Regions from separate parts of the Pseudomonas sp. LB3P81 genome, predicted to be linked through region 2. Evidence: riboswitches for the same ligand, from Rfam matches in the RefSeq annotation. Region 2 holds a riboswitch; the other holds the start of a gene.
What was found. A riboswitch is a leader RNA that binds a small molecule or an ion and turns the genes downstream of it on or off. The one in region 2 is predicted to bind cobalamin.
Positions count from the first base shown of each region.

Region 1: it holds a riboswitch for cobalamin, as region 2 does, so the genes downstream of both, cobW (cobalamin biosynthesis protein CobW) here and cobO (cob(I)yrinic acid a,c-diamide adenosyltransferase) in region 2, are expected to answer to the same signal.

Region 1 is NZ_JBUBVG010000001.1:661,091-671,977, forward strand. It holds gene cobN (cobaltochelatase subunit CobN) at 1-1,278, opposite strand, end outside; gene cobW (cobalamin biosynthesis protein CobW) at 1,282-2,343, opposite strand; cobalamin riboswitch at 2,446-2,658, opposite strand; cobalamin riboswitch at 2,753-2,980, shown strand; gene ACYZTL_RS03005 (CbtB domain-containing protein) at 3,101-3,295, shown strand; gene ACYZTL_RS03010 (CbtA family protein) at 3,307-4,011, shown strand; gene ACYZTL_RS03015 (cobalamin biosynthesis protein) at 4,008-4,421, shown strand; gene cobM (precorrin-4 C(11)-methyltransferase) at 4,505-5,251, shown strand; gene nfuA (Fe-S biogenesis protein NfuA) at 5,419-6,003, opposite strand; gene ACYZTL_RS03030 (fatty acid cis/trans isomerase) at 6,205-8,502, opposite strand; gene metH (methionine synthase) at 8,659-10,887, shown strand, end outside.
Region 2 is NZ_JBUBVG010000001.1:1,623,957-1,634,843, reverse strand. It holds gene ACYZTL_RS07520 (AI-2E family transporter) at 1-105, shown strand, start outside; gene hda (DnaA regulatory inactivator Hda) at 336-1,040, shown strand; gene ACYZTL_RS07510 (C40 family peptidase) at 1,244-1,870, shown strand; gene ACYZTL_RS07505 (C40 family peptidase) at 2,093-2,629, shown strand; gene ACYZTL_RS07500 (O-methyltransferase) at 2,648-3,301, shown strand; gene ACYZTL_RS07495 (PQQ-dependent sugar dehydrogenase) at 3,394-4,707, opposite strand; gene ACYZTL_RS07490 (hypothetical protein) at 4,776-5,360, opposite strand; cobalamin riboswitch at 5,515-5,748, shown strand; gene cobO (cob(I)yrinic acid a,c-diamide adenosyltransferase) at 5,829-6,440, shown strand; gene ACYZTL_RS07480 (cobyrinate a,c-diamide synthase) at 6,451-7,866, shown strand; gene bluB (5,6-dimethylbenzimidazole synthase) at 7,863-8,513, shown strand; gene cbiB (adenosylcobinamide-phosphate synthase CbiB) at 8,510-9,418, shown strand; gene cobD (threonine-phosphate decarboxylase CobD) at 9,411-10,403, shown strand; gene ACYZTL_RS07460 (cobyric acid synthase) at 10,400-10,887, shown strand, end outside.

The DNA of each region.
Region 1 (10,887 bases), 960 kb from region 2:
GCTGCCCGGCAGTTCGGCGGGCAGCGGATAACCTTCTGCGTGCAACGCTCGGAGGATATTCAACGCGGCGGCAGGTGTATCGAGACCGACGCCATTGCCAATGCGACCGTCGCGTGTCGGGTAATTGGCGAGGATCAGCGCAATGCGTTTTTCGCTGTTCGGCACCCGCGCCAGTTCGATCCAGCGCCGCGCCAGTTCGGCGACAAAATCCATGCGCTCCGGTTGTGGCCGATAGCAGACCACATCGGACTGACTGCGCTCGCTGCGCCACGCCAGGTCCTTGAAGCTGATCGGGCGGCTGATGATCCGCCCGTCCAGTTCGGGCAGCGCGATGTGCATCGCCAGATCCCGCGGGCCGAGGCCTTGCTCGCTGGCACGCCAGCCGGGTTCGTTGTCCTGGGCGCAGATCGCCTGAATGACCGGGATATTGCGGCGAAACGGTCGCAAATGCGGCGTTTCGGGGCTGGACTGGGCGAAACCGGTGGTGTTGAGAATCACCGAGGCGCAGGCTTCATCCAGCCAGTCCTCGACCACCGTCAGGCAGCCGGGCTCCTTCAAACTGGCCACGGCAATCGGCAACGGGTTCAACCCCGCCGCTTGCAAACGTTGGCAGAAAACATCAATGAACGCGGTGTTCGCCGCCTGCAAATGCGAGCGGTAAAACAGCACCGCCGCCACCGGTTGACCGGCCTGCCAGTCGGCTTGCCAATCACTCAATGTTGCGGGGCTTTTTTGCGGGTGGTAGATCGCGGTGCGCGGCAAGGTTTGCGGTTCGGCCCACGCATAATCGCGATTCAGCCAGCGATTGGCGAGGCAGCGAAACAGATCGAGAGCGTTGGCCATGCCGCCCTGACGCAAGTAATGCCAGAGCCGATCACGGTCTTCAGGTATCACCGTGCTCAGGTCGCTGAGCTCCGGGTCCGGGCGATCATCGCCGGGCACCAGAATCAGCTGCACGCCGCGCTGCGAAAGCTCGACCAGACGCTCGACGCCGTAACGCCAATACGCGATGCCGCCGTGCAGCGAGATCAAAATCACCTTGGCGTGGCGCAGCACTTCATCGACGTACAAGTCGACCGACGCGTGATTCTGCACCTGCATCGGGTTGGCCAGGCGCACGCTCGGGTAGTCGTCGGGCAATTGCTGCGCCGCTTCGGCGAGCAACGCCAGACTGGAATCGCCGCTGCACAGGATCACCAGCTCGGCGGGGGTTTGTCCAAGGTCGGCAATGTTGTCATCCGAGACGAAACCGCCGGGCTGGGTCCTGAGCAGGTGCATGGGTTAAACGCTGAGCGCGGCGCGCAATTGCGCTTCGAGTTGCGCGGCGTCCAGCTCCTGACCGATCAACACCAGACGCGTGGTGCGCGCTTCATCGGCGCCCCACTGACGGTCGAAATGCTTGTCGAATCGCGTGCCCACGCCCTGGATCAGCAGGCGCATCGGTTTGTTCGGGATGGCGGCGAAGCCTTTGACACGCAGGATGCCGTGCTTGACCACCAGCTGGGTCAGCGCGTCCAGCAGCAGGCTTTCGTCGGCTTGGGGCAGTTCGATGGAAATGGAGTCGAAGGCGTCGTGATCGTGGTCATCTTCACCTTCATGATGGTGATCGTGATGGCTGTGACGGCTGTCGATGTGCTCTTCGGAGCCGGCGCCGAGGCCGATCAGCACGTCCAGTGGCAGACGGCCGCTGCTGGCTTCGATGACTTTCACCGCTGGTGGCAGTTCTTCGGCGACTTCCAGGCGTACGCGGGCGAGGTCTTCCGGGCTGATCAGGTCGGCCTTGTTGAGGATCACCAGGTCGGCGCTGGCCAGTTGGTCGGCGAACAGCTCGTGCAGTGGCGATTCGTGGTCCAGGTTCGGGTCGAGTTTGCGTTGGGCGTCGACCTGATCCGGGAAGGCAGCGAAAGTGCCGGCGGCGACGGCCGGGCTGTCGACCACGGTGATGACCGCATCAACCGTGCAGGCGCTGCGGATTTCCGGCCACTGGAAGGCTTGAACCAAAGGCTTTGGCAGGGCCAGACCCGAAGTTTCGATGAGGATGTGATCGAGGTCGCCGCGACGGGCGACCAGTTCGCGCATCACCGGGAAGAATTCTTCCTGAACGGTGCAGCACAGGCAGCCGTTGGCCAGTTCGTAGACCCGACCGTTGGCTTCTTCTTCGGTGCAACCGATGGAGCACTGCTTGAGGATTTCGCCGTCGATGCCCAGCTCACCGAACTCGTTGACGATCACCGCGATGCGGCGGCCCTGAGCGTTGTCGAGCATGTGCCGCAGCAAGGTGGTTTTGCCCGAGCCGAGGAAACCGGTAACGATGGTGACGGGGAGTTTGGCCAGTGTTTTCATCGGATGCCCTTTGGCAAGGTGGCGGGCATACGGGACGACGACCGCTGCTGCACAGGCAGGCGCGCGGAAGATTTCGCCACCGGATCACCCCGCCCGGTTGTAGTGAGAATTCGTGTCGAGGCAGGTCTCCTGGCTGACGGTGTGCCTGTCGCTAGACTGGCGTTTGCTGCGCCTTCCCGCGGGCTCCAGGGCTGGAGCGTGCAGTGGCGTGGCAGCGAACATCACCGTTCACAGTTGCGGGGGCAGCCGCGGCATCGACCGCGTTCCCTTCTTAGCTTCGGCAAATGCCGAAGAACCTCGAAAGCGCAAGGCTACGCATGGTGTCGAAGCGGGTCAATGTCCGTAGAATCATCATTCAGTTCCAATTGAGAACCCCTGCCAATTGACGCCCAACCCCCGCCCATGCTCTCCTACATACCTTGTTACGGGTGCCCCTCACAGGGTGAAACGGGAAACCGGTGAATCATGTGCTTTACTCAAAGCCATGTCAGTCCGGTGCTGCCCCCGCAACGGTAAGCGAGCGAAGCGTCAGATCCACTGTGCCAGCAGTTCGGCATGGGAAGGTGACGCTTGCAGGTTTCGGCTGACGCCCAAGCCCCTCGCGAGCCCGGAGACCGGCCCGCAACACAAAGTGACGATTACGTTCACTGAATAACAAACCCGCGGTGGGCGGGCGCTGTTTGAATCTCTGCGAGCCCGATTCGCGGGGATCTTCCATGCGCTCTATTCACCCGCTGACAGACCAGAGGGAAGCGCCATGTCGATCATCAGCAGCACCGGCCACACATCCGCCAGCACCACCACTACAACCTTGGCTCAACGCCTGACCGCCGCCGTCTGTGCGTCGATCCTGGGCGCGTGCCTGGTGTATTTCGCCGGTTTCTCGCACATCGAAGCGGTGCACAACGCCGCGCACGATACCCGTCACAGCTCCGCCTTCCCGTGCCATTGAGACCTGCCGACATGATCAAGCGTATTGCGCAAACCGCAGGTTTCACCGGGCTGCTGGCCGCCCTGTTGCTGACCCTGCTGCAAAGCTTCTGGGTCGCTCCGCTGATTCTGCAGGCGGAAACCTACGAAAAATCAGAACCTGCTGCTGTTGAGGTTCACCAACATGCCGCCGGTGCCGCCGCTCATACCCACGACGCCAAAGCCTGGGAACCGGAAGACGGCTGGCAGCGCGTGCTGTCCACCACGGGCGGCAACCTGGTGGTTGCAGTGGGTTTCGCGCTGATGCTCGCCGGCCTCTACACCTTGCGTGCGCCGACCAAAACCTCTCAGGGTCTGCTTTGGGGCCTGGCCGGTTACGCGACGTTCGTGCTGGCACCGACCCTCGGCCTGCCGCCTGAATTGCCCGGCACTGCCGCGGCGGATCTGGCCCAACGGCAAATCTGGTGGATCGGCACTGCAGCGTCTACCGCTGTTGGCATCGCGCTGATCGTGTTCAGTCGTCACTGGCTGATGAAGATTCTTGGCGTGGCGATTCTCGCCGTTCCTCACGTCATCGGCGCGCCGCAACCGGAAGTGCACTCGATGCTCGCGCCGCAAGCCCTGGAAGCGCAGTTCAAAATCGCTTCGCAGCTGACCAACGTGGCGTTCTGGCTGGCCCTGGGCCTGGTCAGCGCCTGGTTGTTTCGCCGCAAAAGCGATGGCCAATACCACGCATGACGGATACTGACGCAGCGCCGACTCTAGTGGTCGGCCTGGGCTGCCAGCGCGGCTGCCCTGTCAGCACGTTGCGGGCGTTACTCGATCAGGCGTTACAGGCGCATCAAATCGAACTTCACCAGATCAAGGCCCTGGCCAGCATCGACCTGAAGCGCGACGAACCCGGCCTGATCGAGCTCGCCGCACAACTTGCGCTGCCCTTGATGTACTTCAGCAGTGAACAACTGGCCGGTTATCAATCAAGACTCAGCCACCGCTCGGACATCGCTTTTGAACGCACCGGCTGCTATGGCGTAGCGGAAAGTGCCGCCCTCGCCCTCGCTGAACAACTGGCTCAGGCACCGGCAAAACTGCTGATCTTGCGACAAAAATACGCCCAGGCCACCCTGGCATTGGCCGGCACTGCGTAAAATCCTCGATAATCCCCGCCTTCGATCATGAGCAATCTTCATCTGAAGCTTTGCCCAGACCCTTTTTCTGACAGGAAACGACGATGACCGTCTACTTCATTGGCGCAGGTCCCGGCGACCCGGAACTGATCACCGTTAAAGGCCAGCGCCTGATCCGCAGCTGCCCAGTGATCATCTACGCCGGCTCCCTGGTGCCCGCCGCCGTACTTGAAGGACATTGCGCCGTACAGGTGGTCAACAGCGCCGAACTGCACCTGAAACAGATCATCGAACTGATCAAGACCGCCCACGCCAATGGCCATGATGTGGCGCGGGTGCATTCCGGCGACCCAAGCCTTTATGGTGCGATTGGCGAGCAGATTCGCTACCTGCGTGAACTCGACATTCCGTTTGAAATCATTCCCGGTGTCACCGCCACGGCGGCCTGTGCGGCGCTTTTGGGCGCGGAGCTGACGTTGCCGGACGTGTCACAGAGCGTGATTCTGACTCGCTACGCCGACAAGACTGCGATGCCCGCCGGTGAAGAACTGGGGAGTCTGGCGCAGCATGGGGCGACCATGGCGATTCACCTTGGGGTCAATCATCTGGAGAAAATCCTGGTTGAATTGCTGCCGCATTACGGCGCGGACTGTCCGATTGCGGTGATCCACCGGGCGACATGGCCGGATCAGGACTGGGTGGTGGGGACGCTGGCGGATATTGCCGGGAAGGTTGAGGCGAAAGGGTTTCGTCGAACGGCGTTGATTCTGGTGGGGCGGGTGCTAGGAAGCGATCATTTCAGCGAGTCATCGCTGTATCGCGCGGGGCATGCACATTTGTATCGGCCCTAAAGCACCTGTGGCGAGGGAGCTTGCTCCCGCTGGACCGCGGAGCGGTCCCAACATCAGCTAACGCATTCATCACGGGAGAATGCATTAGCTGCTTTGCGATTGCTTCGCAATCGAGCGGGAGCAAGCTCCCTCGCCACAGTGCCGTTTTTTATGTCGCAGCGAACACCTTAGTAGTAGGCGTTTTCTTTCTGCGTATGGTCGGTCACGTCACGAACCCCCTTGAGCTCGGGAATGCGCTCGAGCAAGGTGCGCTCGATGCCTTCACGCAGGGTGACGTCCGCCTGGCCGCAGCCTTGGCAACCGCCGCCGAACTTCAACACGGCGATACCATCGTCGACCACATCGATCAGGCTGACTTGACCGCCGTGGCTGGCGAGCCCCGGGTTGATCTCGGTTTGCAGGTAGTAGTTGATGCGCTCGTTGACCGGGCTGTCGGCGTTGACCATCGGGACTTTGGCGTTTGGCGCCTTGATGGTCAGTTGGCCGCCCATGCGGTCGGTGGCGTAGTCAACAACCGCGTCGTCCAGGAAAGCTTCGCTGAACGAGTCGATGTAAGCAGTGAAGCTTTTCAGCCCCAGCGCGGTATCTTCGGGTTTTTCTTCGCCCGGCTTGCAATAGGCAATGCAGGTTTCGGCGTACTGAGTGCCAGGCTGGGTGATGAAGACGCGGATGCCGATGCCCGGGGTGTTCTGCTTGGAAAGCAGATCAGCCAGGTAATCGTGGGCGGCGTCGGTGATGGTAATAGCGGTCATGGAAACTCCTCGCAGGCTTGGGCGCAGTTTACGCCAATCATCGCGCCGCACAAAGTCCCAGTATTTTTGTCGGGAAAGATTACGACAATCCCCCTGCCTAATGTAGGAGCGAAGCTTGCTCGCGAAGGTGTGTCAGGAAACATGTATGTAGCTGATACACCTTCGCGAGCAAGCTTCGCTCCTACGTTAGATAGGGGGGATTCAGAGATTCTCGTACCGGTTCATGTCCAGCACGCCCTCTTCCACCGGGTCGGTTTCTTGGACGTACTTGCTCAGGTCATGGAAGTAGAACCAGAACTGCGGATGGCTGCGGCGAATCCCCCAGCGCTCGACGATTTTCTCGAAACGGTTGGCGTCCCTGGCATTTTCCATCGCCTCCACAAACGCTGGCACCTGCTCGGCGGGAATGTTGAACATGAAGTTCGGATAGCTGCTGAGTACGCCGGGGAATAGGGTGAGCGTGTCGAGCCCCGGCTGGTAACGCAGCGACTCGCCCAGCAGGAACGCCACGTTGCTGTGCGCGCGGTTGCGCAACAGGCTGTATACCTCACGCTTGCCGCTCGCCGTTTCAATACGCAGCATTGTTGCTTCCGGCAACTGATCGATGACTTTCAGCCCGGCAGCAGGACGCGAGGTCAGGCGGCTGAGCGCCTGCTCGGTACTCTGCAATGCCGGATCGATATTTGGCCGCGAGCAATACGCCCCGTCGCAGCGGTTGATCGGATCGGGCTTGGCGTTGAGTTCACCGTAGCGAGCCAGCAGTTGCATCGCGAAGTCGCGCTTCGGGTCTTTCTCGTCGAGCTTCAGCGCCGTCGGTTTGTCGTTGTCGATGGCTTCATAGTCGAGCCACATCTTGAATTTACCGCTGCTTTGATACCAGTCGTCGAGATAGCCGTCCCGGGAGTCGGCAGGCATCAGACGCAGGAAGTTCTGTTCGGCGCCGTTGCGAATCAGGTCGAAATACAGACGCGTCTGAGCCTGATGGGAGACGTTACCGAACACGTCGAAGTTGACCGCCAACTGATAGTACGTGCGCTCCAACAGCGGAAAATCGAACAGCCACATCGTTTGTGGCACATCGCCGATCAGGCCCTTGTTCACCGAGGCACTGTCGAAGTGCCGGAAAATACTCAGCAGCGCGTTGTCGTTGCCTGCCCACAAGGTCGACCAGCTCGGCGCGGGCGCATCGGCGTAGTTGTCGCGGCGCAGCGCCTCGTACTCGTTGCGCTTGTCGCGGTAGTCATGCCACAGGCTCAGCACACTGCCGACGTCGTCGTTCTGCCCCGGCATCGCCAGCAATGGCGTGGCCTGGCCGCGGTAATTGGGGTCGATAATATAGAGGTCGTGTTCCGGCGCCTGAAACAACGCCCAGAAATTATCGCGGATCACGTCGGTGGCGATCTGGCCGCGACACACCGGCCCGCGGATAAACGTGCGCACGAAGTACTCGGCGTTATCGAGCATGAACTGATAGCGCGCCTGCGCCGGGATCGCCTCGAACGTGGCAAACGGATTGGCCCGGCGCTCCGGCCCGTAACCCGGCAAGGCGTTGACCTGCCATTTGCCGTTGTAGAACAGGCTTTTGATCCGCGCCATCTTCGCCGCACTCAGCGGATAGGTGATGTGGGTCTTCTGCACGATCACGCCCTGCACCGGCCACAAGCGGTAATACACCTGCGTGCCGGGATCGTCATTCGGGCGGCGCGTGTTGATCAGGTCAATCGGCTGGCCGGTGGGCGTGCGCGAACGCACCCACTGAAAGAAATGCCCCGGTTCGCCATCCTTGAAATAAATATGGGCGAGGAACCAGTGTTCAAACAACCAGCGCCCCACCAGGCTCTGGCGGGCGCCCGGTGAGTTGAGCAGGTTTTCCCATTGCACCACTTGCAAGGCTTCTTTCGCGGAAGGCACCAGACCTTGCTCGTCGATCGGCGCGCCCGAGGCCAGCCAGCGTTGCAGCGTCTGGTACTGCTGATCGGTCAGGCCGGTGACCGCCAGCGGCATGCCTTCCTTCGGATGCGTGCTGGCGTAACCGTCGAACTCGGCCGGCATCGCGCACATGTTTTCCCGGTTCAGGCCCAGGACGATGTCTTCCGGCAATTTGGCGTTGGGCGTCAGAGGCGTTTTGTGACCCAGTTCCAGCATCCGCGCCATCAACGCGGCCTGGCTGCCCTGGGCGTCGAGCACCGGATAGAAGCCTTTTTGCTGCCAGGCGTGCTTGCCGAAGGCGTCATAAAACAATCGGGTCGGCGCGGCAGCCTGACTGCGTTCGCCGTCGTAGACCGGGACTTTCGACGCGCCGCGCGCCGCCCCCTCGCCGCTGCCCAGATTGAGCTGACAGGCGGAGTCATTGCAGGCATGGCAGGCCACGCACTTTTCGGTGAAGATCGGTTGAATGTCACGGCTGTAGGAAATAGCAGCAGAAATCGCCGGATCCTGCGCCACGGCGCCCCAGCTTAAAAACAGCAATACACTGCTGATGACGACGCGATACGACATATCCCTGTTCCCGATCCTTGAAAAAACGCTGCGATTCTACCGGGACAGCGCCCACATCAACATGAGCGATATTCATGCAAAAACCGCACATGCTCTAAAAGCGCACAGGTTTGCTATGATCCCGGCCCTTCGTCATGGTCTTTCCGAGTAGTCCCAATGTCCGATCGCAGTGTTCGCCTTCAAGCCCTCAAGCACGCCCTCAAAGAGCGCATTCTGATTCTCGATGGCGGCATGGGCACGATGATCCAGAGCTACAAGCTCGAAGAGCAGGATTACCGTGGCAAGCGCTTTGCCGACTGGGCAAGCGATGTCAAAGGCAACAACGACCTGTTGGTGCTGACGCGCCCGGACGTGATCGGTGGCATCGAAAAAGCCTACCTGGATGCCGGCGCTGACATTCTGGAAACCAACACCTTCAACGCCACCCGGATTTCCATGGCCGATTACGGCATGGAAGAACTGGCCTACGAACTGAACGTAGAAGGCGCTCGACTGGCGCGCAAGATCGCCGACGCGAAAACCCTCGAGAACCCGGACAAGCCGCGCTTCGTCGCCGGCGTGCTCGGCCCGACCAGCCGCACCTGCTCGCTGTCGCCGGACGTCAACAACCCTGGCTACCGCAACGTGACCTTCGATGAATTGGTGGAAAACTACACCGAGGCCACCAAAGGCCTGATCGAAGGCGGCGCCGACCTGATCCTGATCGAAACCATTTTCGACACCCTCAACGCCAAAGCCGCGATCTTCGCCGTGCAAGGGGTGTTCGAAGAGCTGGGCGTCGAGCTGCCGATCATGATTTCCGGCACCATCACCGACGCCTCCGGCCGTACCCTGTCGGGCCAGACCACCGAAGCGTTCTGGAACTCCGTGGCCCACGCCAAGCCGATTTCGGTCGGTCTGAACTGCGCCCTCGGCGCCAGCGAACTGCGCCCGTACCTGGAAGAGCTGTCGAACAAGGCCAGCACCCACGTGTCGGCGCACCCGAACGCCGGCCTGCCGAACGAGTTCGGCGAGTACGACGAACTGCCGTCGGAAACCGCCAAGGTCATCGAAGAATTCGCCCAAAGCGGCTTCCTCAACATCGTCGGCGGCTGCTGCGGCACCACGCCGGGCCACATCGAAGCCATCGCCAAAGCCGTGGCCGGTTATGCGCCGCGCGAGATTCCGGACATTCCGAAGGCCTGCCGCCTCTCCGGTCTGGAGCCGTTCACCATCGATCGCAGCTCGTTGTTCGTCAACGTGGGCGAGCGCACCAACATCACCGGTTCGGCAAAATTCGCCCGCCTGATCCGTGAAGACAACTACACCGAAGCCCTGGAAGTCGCCCTGCAACAGGTCGAAGCCGGCGCCCAGGTGATCGACATCAACATGGACGAAGGGATGCTCGATTCGAAGAAGGCGATGGTGACCTTCCTCAATCTGATTGCCGGCGAGCCGGACATCTCTCGCGTGCCGATCATGATCGACTCCTCGAAATGGGAAGTGATCGAAGCCGGCCTGAAGTGCATCCAGGGCAAGGGCATCGTCAACTCGATCAGCATGAAAGAAGGCGTCGAGCAGTTCATTCATCACGCCAAGCTGTGCAAGCGCTACGGCGCCGCAGTCGTCGTGATGGCCTTCGACGAAGCCGGCCAGGCCGACACCGAAGCGCGCAAGAAAGAGATCTGCAAACGCTCCTACGACATTCTGGTCAACGAAGTCGGCTTCCCGCCGGAAGACATCATCTTCGACCCGAACATCTTCGCCGTGGCCACCGGCATCGAAGAACACAACAACTACGCCGTGGACTTCATCAACGCCTGCGCCTACATCCGTGACGAGCTGCCGTATGCGCTGACCTCGGGCGGAGTGTCCAACGTGTCGTTCTCGTTCCGTGGCAACAACCCGGTGCGCGAGGCGATTCACTCAGTGTTCCTGCTGTATGCGATCCGCAACGGCCTGACCATGGGTATCGTCAACGCTGGCCAACTGGAGATCTACGACCAGATCCCGGTCGAGCTGCGCGACGCCGTCGAAGACGTGATCCTCAACCGCACCCCGGAAGGCACCGACGCCCTCCTCGCCATTGCCGACAAATACAAGGGCGACGGCAGCGTCAAGGAAGCCGAGACCGAAGAGTGGCGCGGCTGGGACGTCAACAAGCGTCTGGAGCACGCCCTGGTCAAGGGCATCACCACGCACATCGTCGAAGACACCGAAGAATCCCGCCAGTCGTTCGCGCGTCCGATCGAAGTGATCGAAGGCCCGTTGATGTCGGGCATGAACATCGTCGGCGACCTGTTCGGCGCCGGCAAAATGTTCCTGCCGCAGGTGGTGAAATCCGCCCGCGTAATGAAGCAGGCCGTGGCGCACTTGATCCCGTTCATCGAACTGGAAAAAGGCGAC
Region 2 (10,887 bases):
CTGGCGCTCCCGGTGGCGGCGGTGATCATGGTGCTGGTGCGCCATGTGCATGATTTGTATAAAGATTCGGATATCTACGGCGGCGTCGACGAACCCAAGCTCTAGGGTTCGCCGATGACGCGTCGCGGGCGGTCTGGTTCAGTGCCAGGCTGGCCCGTGTCCCATGGGCGGCTGTCACTTGCGCTGCCAAAGAAACGCTCATGAAACCGGTGTGATAACGCAAACCTTTGATTTTGCTTATGGTCTGTCGCATTGTGCGGTCAGCTTCACGGGTATAAACTTCGCAAACTTTACACAGAGGCCACTAACGGTTCCTTTGGAACTGTTCAGTCAGCATGAAACCGATTCAGCTGCCCCTAGGTGTGCGTCTGCGTGATGACGCTACCTTTATCAATTACTATCCAGGCGCCAATGCCGCTGCACTCGGCTATGTCGAGCGGCTGTGCGAAGCCGACGCTGGCTGGACCGAAAGCCTGATTTACCTCTGGGGCAAGCACGGGGTAGGGCGCACACATTTGTTGCAGGCAGCCTGCCTGCGCTTCGAACAGATGGGTGAGCCGGCGGTATATCTGCCACTGGCCGAGTTGATGGATCGCGGCATCGAAATTCTCGACAACCTCGAACAGTACGAACTGGTCTGCCTGGATGATCTGCAGGCGGTTGCCGGCAAGGCGGACTGGGAAGAGGCGTTGTTCCATCTGTTCAACCGACTGCGTGACAGCGGTCGACGGCTGCTCATTGCAGCCTCGACATCACCGCGTGAATTGCCGGTGAAGCTGGCGGACCTGAAATCCCGTCTCACGCTGGCGCTGATCTTCCAGATGCGACCGCTGTCCGACGAAGACAAATTGCGTGCCTTGCAACTGCGTGCATCCCGTCGTGGATTGCACCTGACCGATGAAGTCGGGCATTTTATTTTGACCCGTGGCACTCGCAGCATGAGCGCGCTGTTCGAGTTGCTTGAGCGTCTCGATCAGGCCTCTCTTCAAGCTCAGCGCAAGCTGACCATTCCGTTTCTAAAAGAGACGCTGGGCTGGTAAACACTGGGTTTTTGGCATATTTCAGGCGCCAAAAAGTTCGCTTTCCTACAGGGTGTAGGCCGCGCGAGCGTCTAAATGGGGCTTAAGCGCTTAGATGGAAGCGCGAAACCGGAAAGTCACATAAAGTTCGATTGAATTTGCAAATGAGGATGATAGCGGGCATAGTCTCGGCTTCTTTACAACTATCAGCCACGGTCGTGCCCATGCTAAATCGCTTTGCACCCCTCGTGCCTCTCGCACTCGTCACCCTGTTGTTCGGTTGCGCTGCCCACTCTCCAGTGTCGGAGCAAGCGCCTCAACAGCAGGTAAAAAATTCAGTAACTGCGCAATCCTCTTCCGTCCTTTTCCAGGAAGAGCTGGCCGCCGATAAAGAACTGGCAGACTTCGCCGATGGCAAGTCCTACCAGCTTCCGGTTCTGGCCGACAGCATTCTCGAACGTGGCATGTCCCTGATCGGTACCCGTTACCGTTTCGGCGGCACCTCCGAGGCTGGCTTCGATTGCAGCGGCTTCATCGGTTATCTGTTCCGTGAAGAGGCCGGCATGAACCTGCCGCGTTCCACTCGCGAAATGATTAACGTGGACGCACCGCTGGTTTCTCGCAGCGCCCTCAAGCCAGGCGATCTGCTGTTCTTCGCCACCAATGGCCGTCGCGGTCGTGTCAGTCACGCGGGGATCTACCTCGGTGACAACCAGTTCATCCACTCCAGCAGCCGCAAAAGCGGTGGTGTCCGGGTCGATAGCCTGGGCGACAGCTACTGGAACAAGACCTTCATCGAAGCCAAGCGCGCACTCGCGATGGCCCCGACCGTGGTCACGGCACGCAAGTAATGCTTCAGCCTGTCGCCACCTCAGTGGTGACAAAAAGCCTCTCTGCAACAAAGTAGGCGGACAGTTTGTAAGGCGAACTTAAAGTCTTACTTGAAGTTTGCCGCATAGCCGCTAGAATCCTGATCTATTATTGATGGCAAACCGCCTGCGTCCTGCGCAGGCGGTTTTCTTTTCTGCCCTGTCGGCAGAAAAAAGCCGCAGCCAGATCAGGATGTTCTGCAGATGACGATGTCGGCCCGCCTCGCACTCATGTTCTTCGCAGCGCTGCTCAGCGCCTGTGCCAGCCGCACACCGCCGCCTGCACCGGTGGTTCGCGCGCCGATTGTTTTCGGTTCTCCCCAAGCTTTTTCGCCTGAGGCAGAGGATGTGCTGTTTCGTGCGTTGGGTCTGGTCGGCACGCCTTATCGCTGGGGCGGCAACACGCCGGATTCCGGGTTCGATTGCAGCGGCCTGATCGGTTATGTCTACCGTGACGTCGCCGGCATTTCCCTGCCGCGCACCACCCGCGAGATGATCAGCATGCAAGCGGCCAATGTTGGCAAGGAAGGCCTGCAAACCGGTGACCTGATTTTCTTCGCCACCAAAGGCGGCTCTCAAGTCAGTCACGCCGGGATCTACGTCGGCGAAGGTCGCTTCGTCCATGCGCCGGCCACGGGCGGCACGGTGAAGCTAGACAGCTTGTCCAAAGCGTATTGGCAGAAAGCCTACCTGAGCGCCAAGCGTGTTCTGCAACCCGAGCATCTGGCGCGCAATCCTTAGTTCCAAGAGGTTGTTGTCATGACCGCCCGCACACTCAATCTCGACGATTCCCTGTATCAATACCTGCTCGACGTTTCCCTTAGGGAAACGCCGCTGCTCAAGCGTTTGCGCGCTGAAACCCAGGCGCTGCCGATGGCGCGCTGGCAGGTGGCGCCGGAACAGGGGCAATTCCTCGCCTTGCTGGTGAAGCTCACCGGCGCCAGGCGATTGCTGGAAGTCGGCACGTTCACCGGTTACAGCGCGTTGTGCATGGCGGCGGCATTGCCGGATGACGGTTCGTTGATCTGCTGTGATATTCCCGGCGACTACAACGCTACGGCGCGCCGTTACTGGCAGGAAGCGGGGCTCGCTGAACGAATTGACCTGCGCCTGGCGCCTGCGCTGGAAACCCTGGCTCAGTTGGATCAACCCGAACAATTCGATTTGATTTTCATTGATGCCGACAAGGCTAACTATCCAGCCTACCTGGAGCACGCGCTGCGTCTGCTGCGCGTTGGTGGTCTGGCGGTGTTCGATAACACGCTGTGGAGCGGGCGGGTGCTTGAGCAGAATCCCGAGAGTGAAGATACCCGAGCTATCCAGGCGCTTAATCTCGCGTTGAGAGATGACTCGCGTGTGGATTTGTCGCTGTTGCCGTTAGGCGATGGATTGACGCTCTGCCGCAAGAAGTAGGTGTGCGCTGAAAAGATCGCAGCCTTCGGCAGCTCCTACATTGGATGGCATACACCCTGTAGGAGCTGCCGAAGGCTGCGATCTTTTAACGTTTACTTAATTGCAGAAACCCGCCACACCTTATTCCCCACATCATCCGCCACCAGCAAATCACCCTGCTGATCAATCACCACACCCACCGGCCGGCCCATTGCTTTCTTCTCTTCATTGAGGAAACCCGTGAGCACATCAACCGGTTGCCCAGTCGGTTTGCCGGCACTGAATGGCACGAAAATCACTTTGTAACCACTGTGCGGCTTGCGGTTCCACGAACCATGCTGGCCGATGAAGGCGCCTTCCTTGAATTGCGCCGACAGCGTGTTGCCTTCAGCAAACGTCAGGCCCAGTGACGCGGTATGCGGGCCGACGGCGTAGTCTGGCGCGATAGCCTTGGCGACCAGGTCCGGGTTTTGCGGCTCGACGCGAATGTCGACGTGCTGGCCGTAATAACTGAACGGCCAGCCGTAGAACCCGCCGTCCTTCACGGAAGTGATGTAGTCCGGCACCAGGTCGCTGCCGATTTCATCCCGCTCGTTGACGGCCGTCCACAAAGCGCCGCTCTGCGGTTCCCACGCCATGCCATTGGGGTTGCGCAGGCCGGAGGCGAAGATCCGGTGATTGCCGGTGGCGCGATCCACTTCCCAGATCGCCGCGCGACCTTCTTCCTGATCCATGCCGTTTTCGGCGACGTTGCTGTTGGAGCCCACCGTGACGTACAGCTTGCTGCCGTCCTTGCTGGCGATGACATTTTTGGTCCAGTGGTGATTCAGTGTGCCGCCCGGCAGATCAACCACTTTGATCGGCTGTGACTTGATTACCGTGTCGCCATTCTCATAGTGAAAACGCAGCAAGCGGTCGGTGTCGGCGACATACAGGTCATTGCCGACCAGGGTCATGCCGAAGGGCGAATTGAGGTTTTCCAGAAACACCGTGCGGGTTTCGGCGATGCCGTCGTGGTCCTTGTCCCTCAACAGCGTAATGCGGTTCGGGCTGGGTACGCCGGCACCCGCGCGGCCCATGGCTTTCTTCATCACCCAGCCTCTAACGCCTTTGCCATCGTCGGGTTTGGGCGGTGCGTTGGTTTCGGCGACGAGCACGTCACCGTTCGGCAGCACATACAGCCAGCGCGGGTGATCGAGGCCTTCGGCGAACGCGGCCACCTGAGTGCCCGCTGCGGCGGTGGGTTTCGCACCGTCCGGCCAGCCGATCGCCGGGGCGATGTTCACCGTCGGGATCAGGGTTTTGTTCGGTTCTGGCAATTTGGGCGACGGGCCGGTGCCGTCGGAGACTTGCAGGGTAGAGGTTTCACCGCAGGCGGCGAGCCCTCCGGCGAGGGCGATGACGAGAACGAGCTGGCGCTTGTGCATGCTGATCTTCCCTATAAATGCAGTGACCTGATCAATAGAGACGCGCAAACCCGCGATGGTTCAACCGGTCAGCCGCGAGCTTCCTTGAACAGCACGGCAATGCCGGGGTGATAGTGGCCGACTTCGTTGCGCAACTTGCGGTAGGCGTAGGGGAAATACCAGGCGGCGGCGCAGGTGTGTTCCTTTTGCAGGTCGTCGACCATGTCCTGGAGTTCTTCCGGGGTAGCGCCGTGCTGGGCTTTTTGCGGTGCAACGAACAGGCAGCCGAGTTTCAGGTCGCTGACGTAACTGATGCGCCTGGCGTCGCTGGTGATGTCGGCCAGCGCTTGTGTCAGGTTCAGGCTGTTGACCCGTGGCCAGCGCTGCGTGGCTTGAAGGTAGGCGCGCTCTTCGCGGGTGGCGATGAACAGGTCGGCGCGGGCGTTGCGTTCGCCTTCTTCGTTCTGTTTACGGGTCGGTGTGTGTTGCAGCGTGACCATTTCCGCCATCCACGCGGCGGCCGAGAGCAAGCCGAGGTTGGCTTTTTCGTCGTACCAGTAAGGCATGTCGTTATCGCCGCGCACCGCGTTGTAGCGGTCGATACAGTCAAACCAGCGTTCGAGTACCGGACGCAGGAATTCCAGCTTCGGATTGCTGATAATCATGCCTTGCATGTGGCTTACCCTTGTTATTGTGATGTGGGTTTGTGGCTCTTTGATATCACTGCTGAAAGCGTGGCACAAGATTGACGTCGTTTAATTGATAGACGGCAATTATTCGCCCGTCGGCGTCCCGGCTTTAATTGACGCTCCACCCCCAACCCTCTAACCTTCGCGGCTTGTTTCAGGTGCTCTGTGGCCTTGGTCGACAGAGTGAAACAGGGAAGCCGGTGAGTGCGTTCGTGCAATTCATGAACAATCACGATCCCGGCGCTGCCCCCGCAACGGTAAATGTGTGAAGACTGCGCCTTGAGCCACTGTGTCGATATCGACATGGGAAGGCGCGCAGTCAGGCGTGACGCCGCTCATGAGCCCGGAGACCGGCCTGATCCATCCAGCGGCATCACGGTGGGCGATGCCAGGCTTCTTGCCGTCTATTCTTGTGCCTGCCCGCCGTTATCCAGCCTCAACGGAGAGCTCCCCATGACTGATACTCCCGATCGTGACGAACGCCATCTGGCGCGCATGCTGCGAAAAAAAGCCGTGATCGACGAACGCATCGCCAACTCGCCAAATGAATGCGGTCTGCTGCTGGTGCTGACCGGCAATGGCAAAGGCAAAAGCAGCTCGGCGTTCGGCATGCTTGCCCGCTCCATGGGTCACGGCATGCAGTGCGGCGTGGTGCAGTTCATCAAGGGCCGCAACAGCACGGGTGAAGAACTGTTCTTCCGCCGCTTCCCCGAGCAGGTGCGTTTTCATGTGATGGGCGAGGGCTTTACCTGGGAAACCCAGGACCGCCAACGAGACATCGCCGCCGCCGAAGCTGCGTGGGCCGTTTCCCGTGAACTGCTGCGTGATCCGTCGATCGGTCTGGTGGTGCTCGATGAGTTGAACATCGCCCTCAAGCACGGTTACCTCGACCTCGATCAGGTGCTCGGCGACTTGCAGGCGCGTCCGCCGATGCAGCACGTGGTGGTCACCGGTCGCGGCGCGAAGCCGGAGATGATCGAGCTGGCTGACACCGTCACTGAAATGGGCGTCATCAAGCACGCCTTCCAGGCCGGGATCAAAGCGCAAAAAGGCGTCGAGCTGTGAATACTATTTTATGAAAAGCATCCGTCACTGCCCGGCGGTCTTGATTGCCGCGCCGGCCTCCGGTCAGGGCAAGACCACCGTCACCGCCGCGCTGGCCCGTTTGCATCGCAATCAGGGGCGCAAGGTTCGCGTGTTCAAATGCGGACCGGACTTTCTCGACCCGATGATTCTCGAGCGCGCCAGCGGTGCGCCGGTGTATCAGCTGGACATGTGGATGGTCGGCGAGCAGGAAAGTCGCCGGCTGTTGTGGGAAGCCGCCGGCGAAGCTGATCTGATCCTGATCGAAGGCGTCATGGGGCTGTTCGACGGCACGCCGTCCAGCGCCGATCTGGCGCGACACTTTGGTGTGCCGGTGCTCGCCGTGATCGACGGCACGGCGATGGCGCAGACGTTCGGTGCGCTGGCATTGGGGTTGGCGAAGTATCAGCCGGACTTGCCGTTTGCCGGGGTGCTGGCCAACCGCGTCGGCACCTTGCGTCATGCGCAATTGCTTGAAGGCAGCCTCACTGAAGGCCTGCGCTGGTATGGCGCGTTGTCCCGGGAAACCGGGATTGAATTGCCAAGTCGGCACCTCGGTCTGGTTCAGGCCAGCGAGCTGAACGATCTTGATCTGCGCCTCGATGCGGCGGCGGATGCCTTGGCCAGCAGTTGCGAAGTCGCATTGCCACCCGCCGTGGAATTCGCTGCACCTGATGTCATCGCTGCCGAGCCGTTGCTGGCCGGTGTGCGGATTGCCGTGGCCCGTGATGAAGCATTCGCATTCACCTACGGCGCGAGCCTGGATTTGCTGCGGGCCATGGGCGCCGAACTGCTGTTTTTCTCGCCGATCCGCGACGCGCAGTTGCCGGAGGCCGACAGCCTCTATCTGCCGGGCGGCTACCCGGAATTGCACCATGTGGCGCTGGCACAGAACACCCCGATGCTCAACGCCATCCGCGCTCACCACGCGGCGGGCAAACCGTTGTTGGCCGAGTGTGGCGGCATGCTGTATTTGCTCGACTCGCTGACCGATGTCGAAGGCACTCGCGCAGAGCTGGTCGGCTTGCTGGCCGGGGATGCGGTGATGCAGAAACGGCTGGCGGCGCTGGCGTTGCAGGCGGTCGAATTGCCGGAGGGTTCGCTCCGTGGGCACACCTATCACCATTCGTTGACCAGTACCGAACTTGAGCCGATTGCCCGTGGCCTCAGCCCTAACGGCGGGCGTGGGGCGGAGGCGGTTTATCGTGAGGGGCGGATGACGGCTTCTTATGTGCATTTCTATTTTCCGTCCAATCCGGCTGCTGTAGCCGCATTGTTTGTGCCGGACCTTGAGGCCGCCTTCGCGAGCAAGTCGAATCGTCGCACCGCCGCTCCCACATTAGTCAGTGCGTTGCCTGAAGAAACGCAGTCCACTGTGGGAGCGGGCTTGCTCGCGAAGAGGCCATGACTGACAACGCATTCAGCCAGGCCGAACGCGAAGCGGTCTACCGAGCCATCGCCGAACGCCGCGACATGCGCCACTTCAGCGGCGGCACCGTCGACCCCGAGTTGCTCCGGCGCCTGCTTGAAGCCGCGCACCAGGCGCCGAGCGTCGGCCTGATGCAGCCCTGGCGATTCATCCGCATCAGCGATCGCGCCCTGCGCGGCAAGATCCAGTTGTTGGTGGAAGAAGAGCGCATCCGCACCGCCGAAGCCCTCGGCGAACGCACCGACGAATTCATGAAACTGAAAGTCGAAGGCATCAACGACTGTGCCGAGGTGTTGGTCGCCGCGTTGATGGACGATCGCGAACGCCACATCTTCGGCCGCCGCACCTTGCCGGAAATGGACATGGCCTCGTTGTCCTGCGCGATCCAGAACCTGTGGCTGGCTTCCCGTGCCGAAGGACTGGGCATGGGGTGGGTCTCTTTATTCGAGCCGCAAGTCCTGGCCGACTTGCTGGGTTTGCCCGCCGGGGCCAAGCCTTTGGCGATTCTTTGTCTCGGGCCGGTCAAGGAATTCTATCCGGCGCCGATGCTGGTACTCGAAGGCTGGGCGCAGGCGCGACCGCTAAGCGAATTGCTGTATGAAAACTATTGGGGAGTGAGTCAATGAGTGTGGCGTTGTTGAGTGTCGCCGCGGTTGCGCTGGATGCGCTGCTGGGTGAACCCAAACGCTGGCATCCGCTGGTGGCGTTCGGCCGTTTTGCCGACCGCATCGAACAACGTTTCAACGGCGGTGGACGCGGCTGGCGCAGTCACGGCGTTACCGCTTGGGTGATCGCGGTCGTACCGCTGACCTTGCTCGCCACGGCTTTTTCCTGGGCACCCTATGTTGGCTGGATCGTCGAGATTCTCGCGCTCTATTGCGCCCTCGGTATGCGTAGCCTCGGTGAACACGTCGAGCCGGTTGCCAAGGCGCTGCGCAGTGATGATCTGGAGGAAGCGCGCAAGCGTGTCGGTTACCTGGTCAGCCGCCAGACCAGTGAACTGGATCAAACCGAAGTCGCCCGCGCCGCCACCGAATCCGTCCTGGAGAACGGCAGCGACGCGGTGTTTGCCGCACTGTTCTGGTTTGCGATCGCGGGTGCGCCCGGCGTGGTGCTCTACCGATTGAGCAATACGCTGGATGCGATGTGGGGTTATCGCAACGAGCGCTTCGAACGTTTCGGCTGGGCCGCGGCGAAGATCGACGACGTGCTCAACTACATTCCTGCACGACTGGTGGCATTGACCTACGCGCTGCTGGGGAAAACCCGTCTCGCGCTGAAATGCTGGCGTTCACAAGGCCCGACCTGGGACAGCCCGAACGCCGGTCCGGTGATGGCCGCAGGTGCCGGTGCGCTGGGCGTCGAGTTGGGCGGGGCGGCGATTTACCACGGTGAATTGCATCAGCGTCCGCCCTTGGGCGAAGGCGCGCCGGCGGACGCCGACTCCATCGACCGCGGCTGGCAATTGGTCCGGCGCGGGGTATGGTTATGGCTGCTGATTCTCTGCGTGGGGGCTGAATTCTATGCTTGAGCACGGTGGACGGTTGCGCAAGGCGGCGCTCGAATACGGTATCGCCGAAGCCGATTGGCTCGACCTGTCCAGCGGCCTCGCGCCCTGGCCGTTTCCGGTCCCGGACATTCCGTTGCGCGCCTGGGCGCGCTTGCCGGAAACCGATGACGGACTGGAGCAGGCGGCCTGCGAATACTACGGCGCCGCGCAGGTGTTGCCGGTGGCCGGTTCGCAAATGGCGATCCAATTGCTGCCGCGCTTGCGCCGGGTCGGCAAGGTCGGCGTGCTGTCGCCGTGTTACGCCGAGCACGCCGAAGCCTGGCGCCGCAGCGGTTACATCGTGCGTGAAGTGCTGGAGCAGGAGGTCGACTTCTTCCTCGACAGCCTCGACGTGCTGGTGGTGGTCAACCCGAACAATCCCACCGGCCTGAGCCTGACCCCGAGCCGTCTGCTCGACTGGTATTCCAGACTGGCCCAGCGCGGTGGCTGGCTGGTGGTGGACGAAGCGTTCATGGACAACACACCACAGCTGAGCCTGGCGCCGTATGCCCATCAGGTCGGCTTGATCGTGCTGCGCTCTTTCGGCAAGTTTTTTGGTCTGGCCGGTGTGCGGTTGGGGTTTGTGCTGGCGGAGCGCAAGTTACTCAAACTGCTCGCCGAACAAGTCGGACCCTGGGCCGTCAGCGGACCGACTCGCGTGCTGGGCCAAGTCTGTTTGCAGGATACCGAAGGCCACGCCAGGCAACGTGTACGTACCGAACAAGCCAGCGAACGTCTGGTGATGCTGCTGGAAAAACATGGTTTTAAACCTCAGGGCAGTTGTGCCCTGTTTCAGTGGCTGACCACCGAACGCGCCGAAGAACTGCATGAGTTCATGGCCCGGAACGGCATTCTGCTGCGGTTGTTCACCCACAACAGCAGCCTGCGTTTCGGCCTGCCTGGCGAAGAGGCCGACTGGACCCGACTCGATCTTGCGTTCGACGCCTACGCCAAGGAAATTCGATGACTACGTTGATGGTGCAAGGCACCACCTCCGACGCCGGCAAAAGCACACTGGTAACGGCGCTGTGTCGCTGGGGCACGCGTCAGGGCGTACGCGTCGTGCCGTTCAAGCCTCAGAACATGGCGCTCAATAGTGCCGTGACCGCGGACGGTGGCGAGATCGGCCGTGCGCAAGCGGTGCAGGCTCAGGCCGCCCATCTCGAACCGCACACCGACATGAATCCGGTGCTGCTCAAGCCCAACAGCGACACTGGCGCTCAGGTGATCATTCATGGCCGCGCCGTCACGACGATGAACGCGGTCGCGTATCACGACTATAAAACCATCGCCATGCAAGCGGTGCTGGCCTCCCATGCGCGGCTGAGCGCCGCGTATCCGCTGGTCATGGTCGAGGGTGCAGGCTCGCCGGCGGAGATCAATCTGCGCGCCGGCGACATCGCCAACATGGGTTTCGCCGAAGCTGTGGATTGCCCGGTGGTGCTGATCGC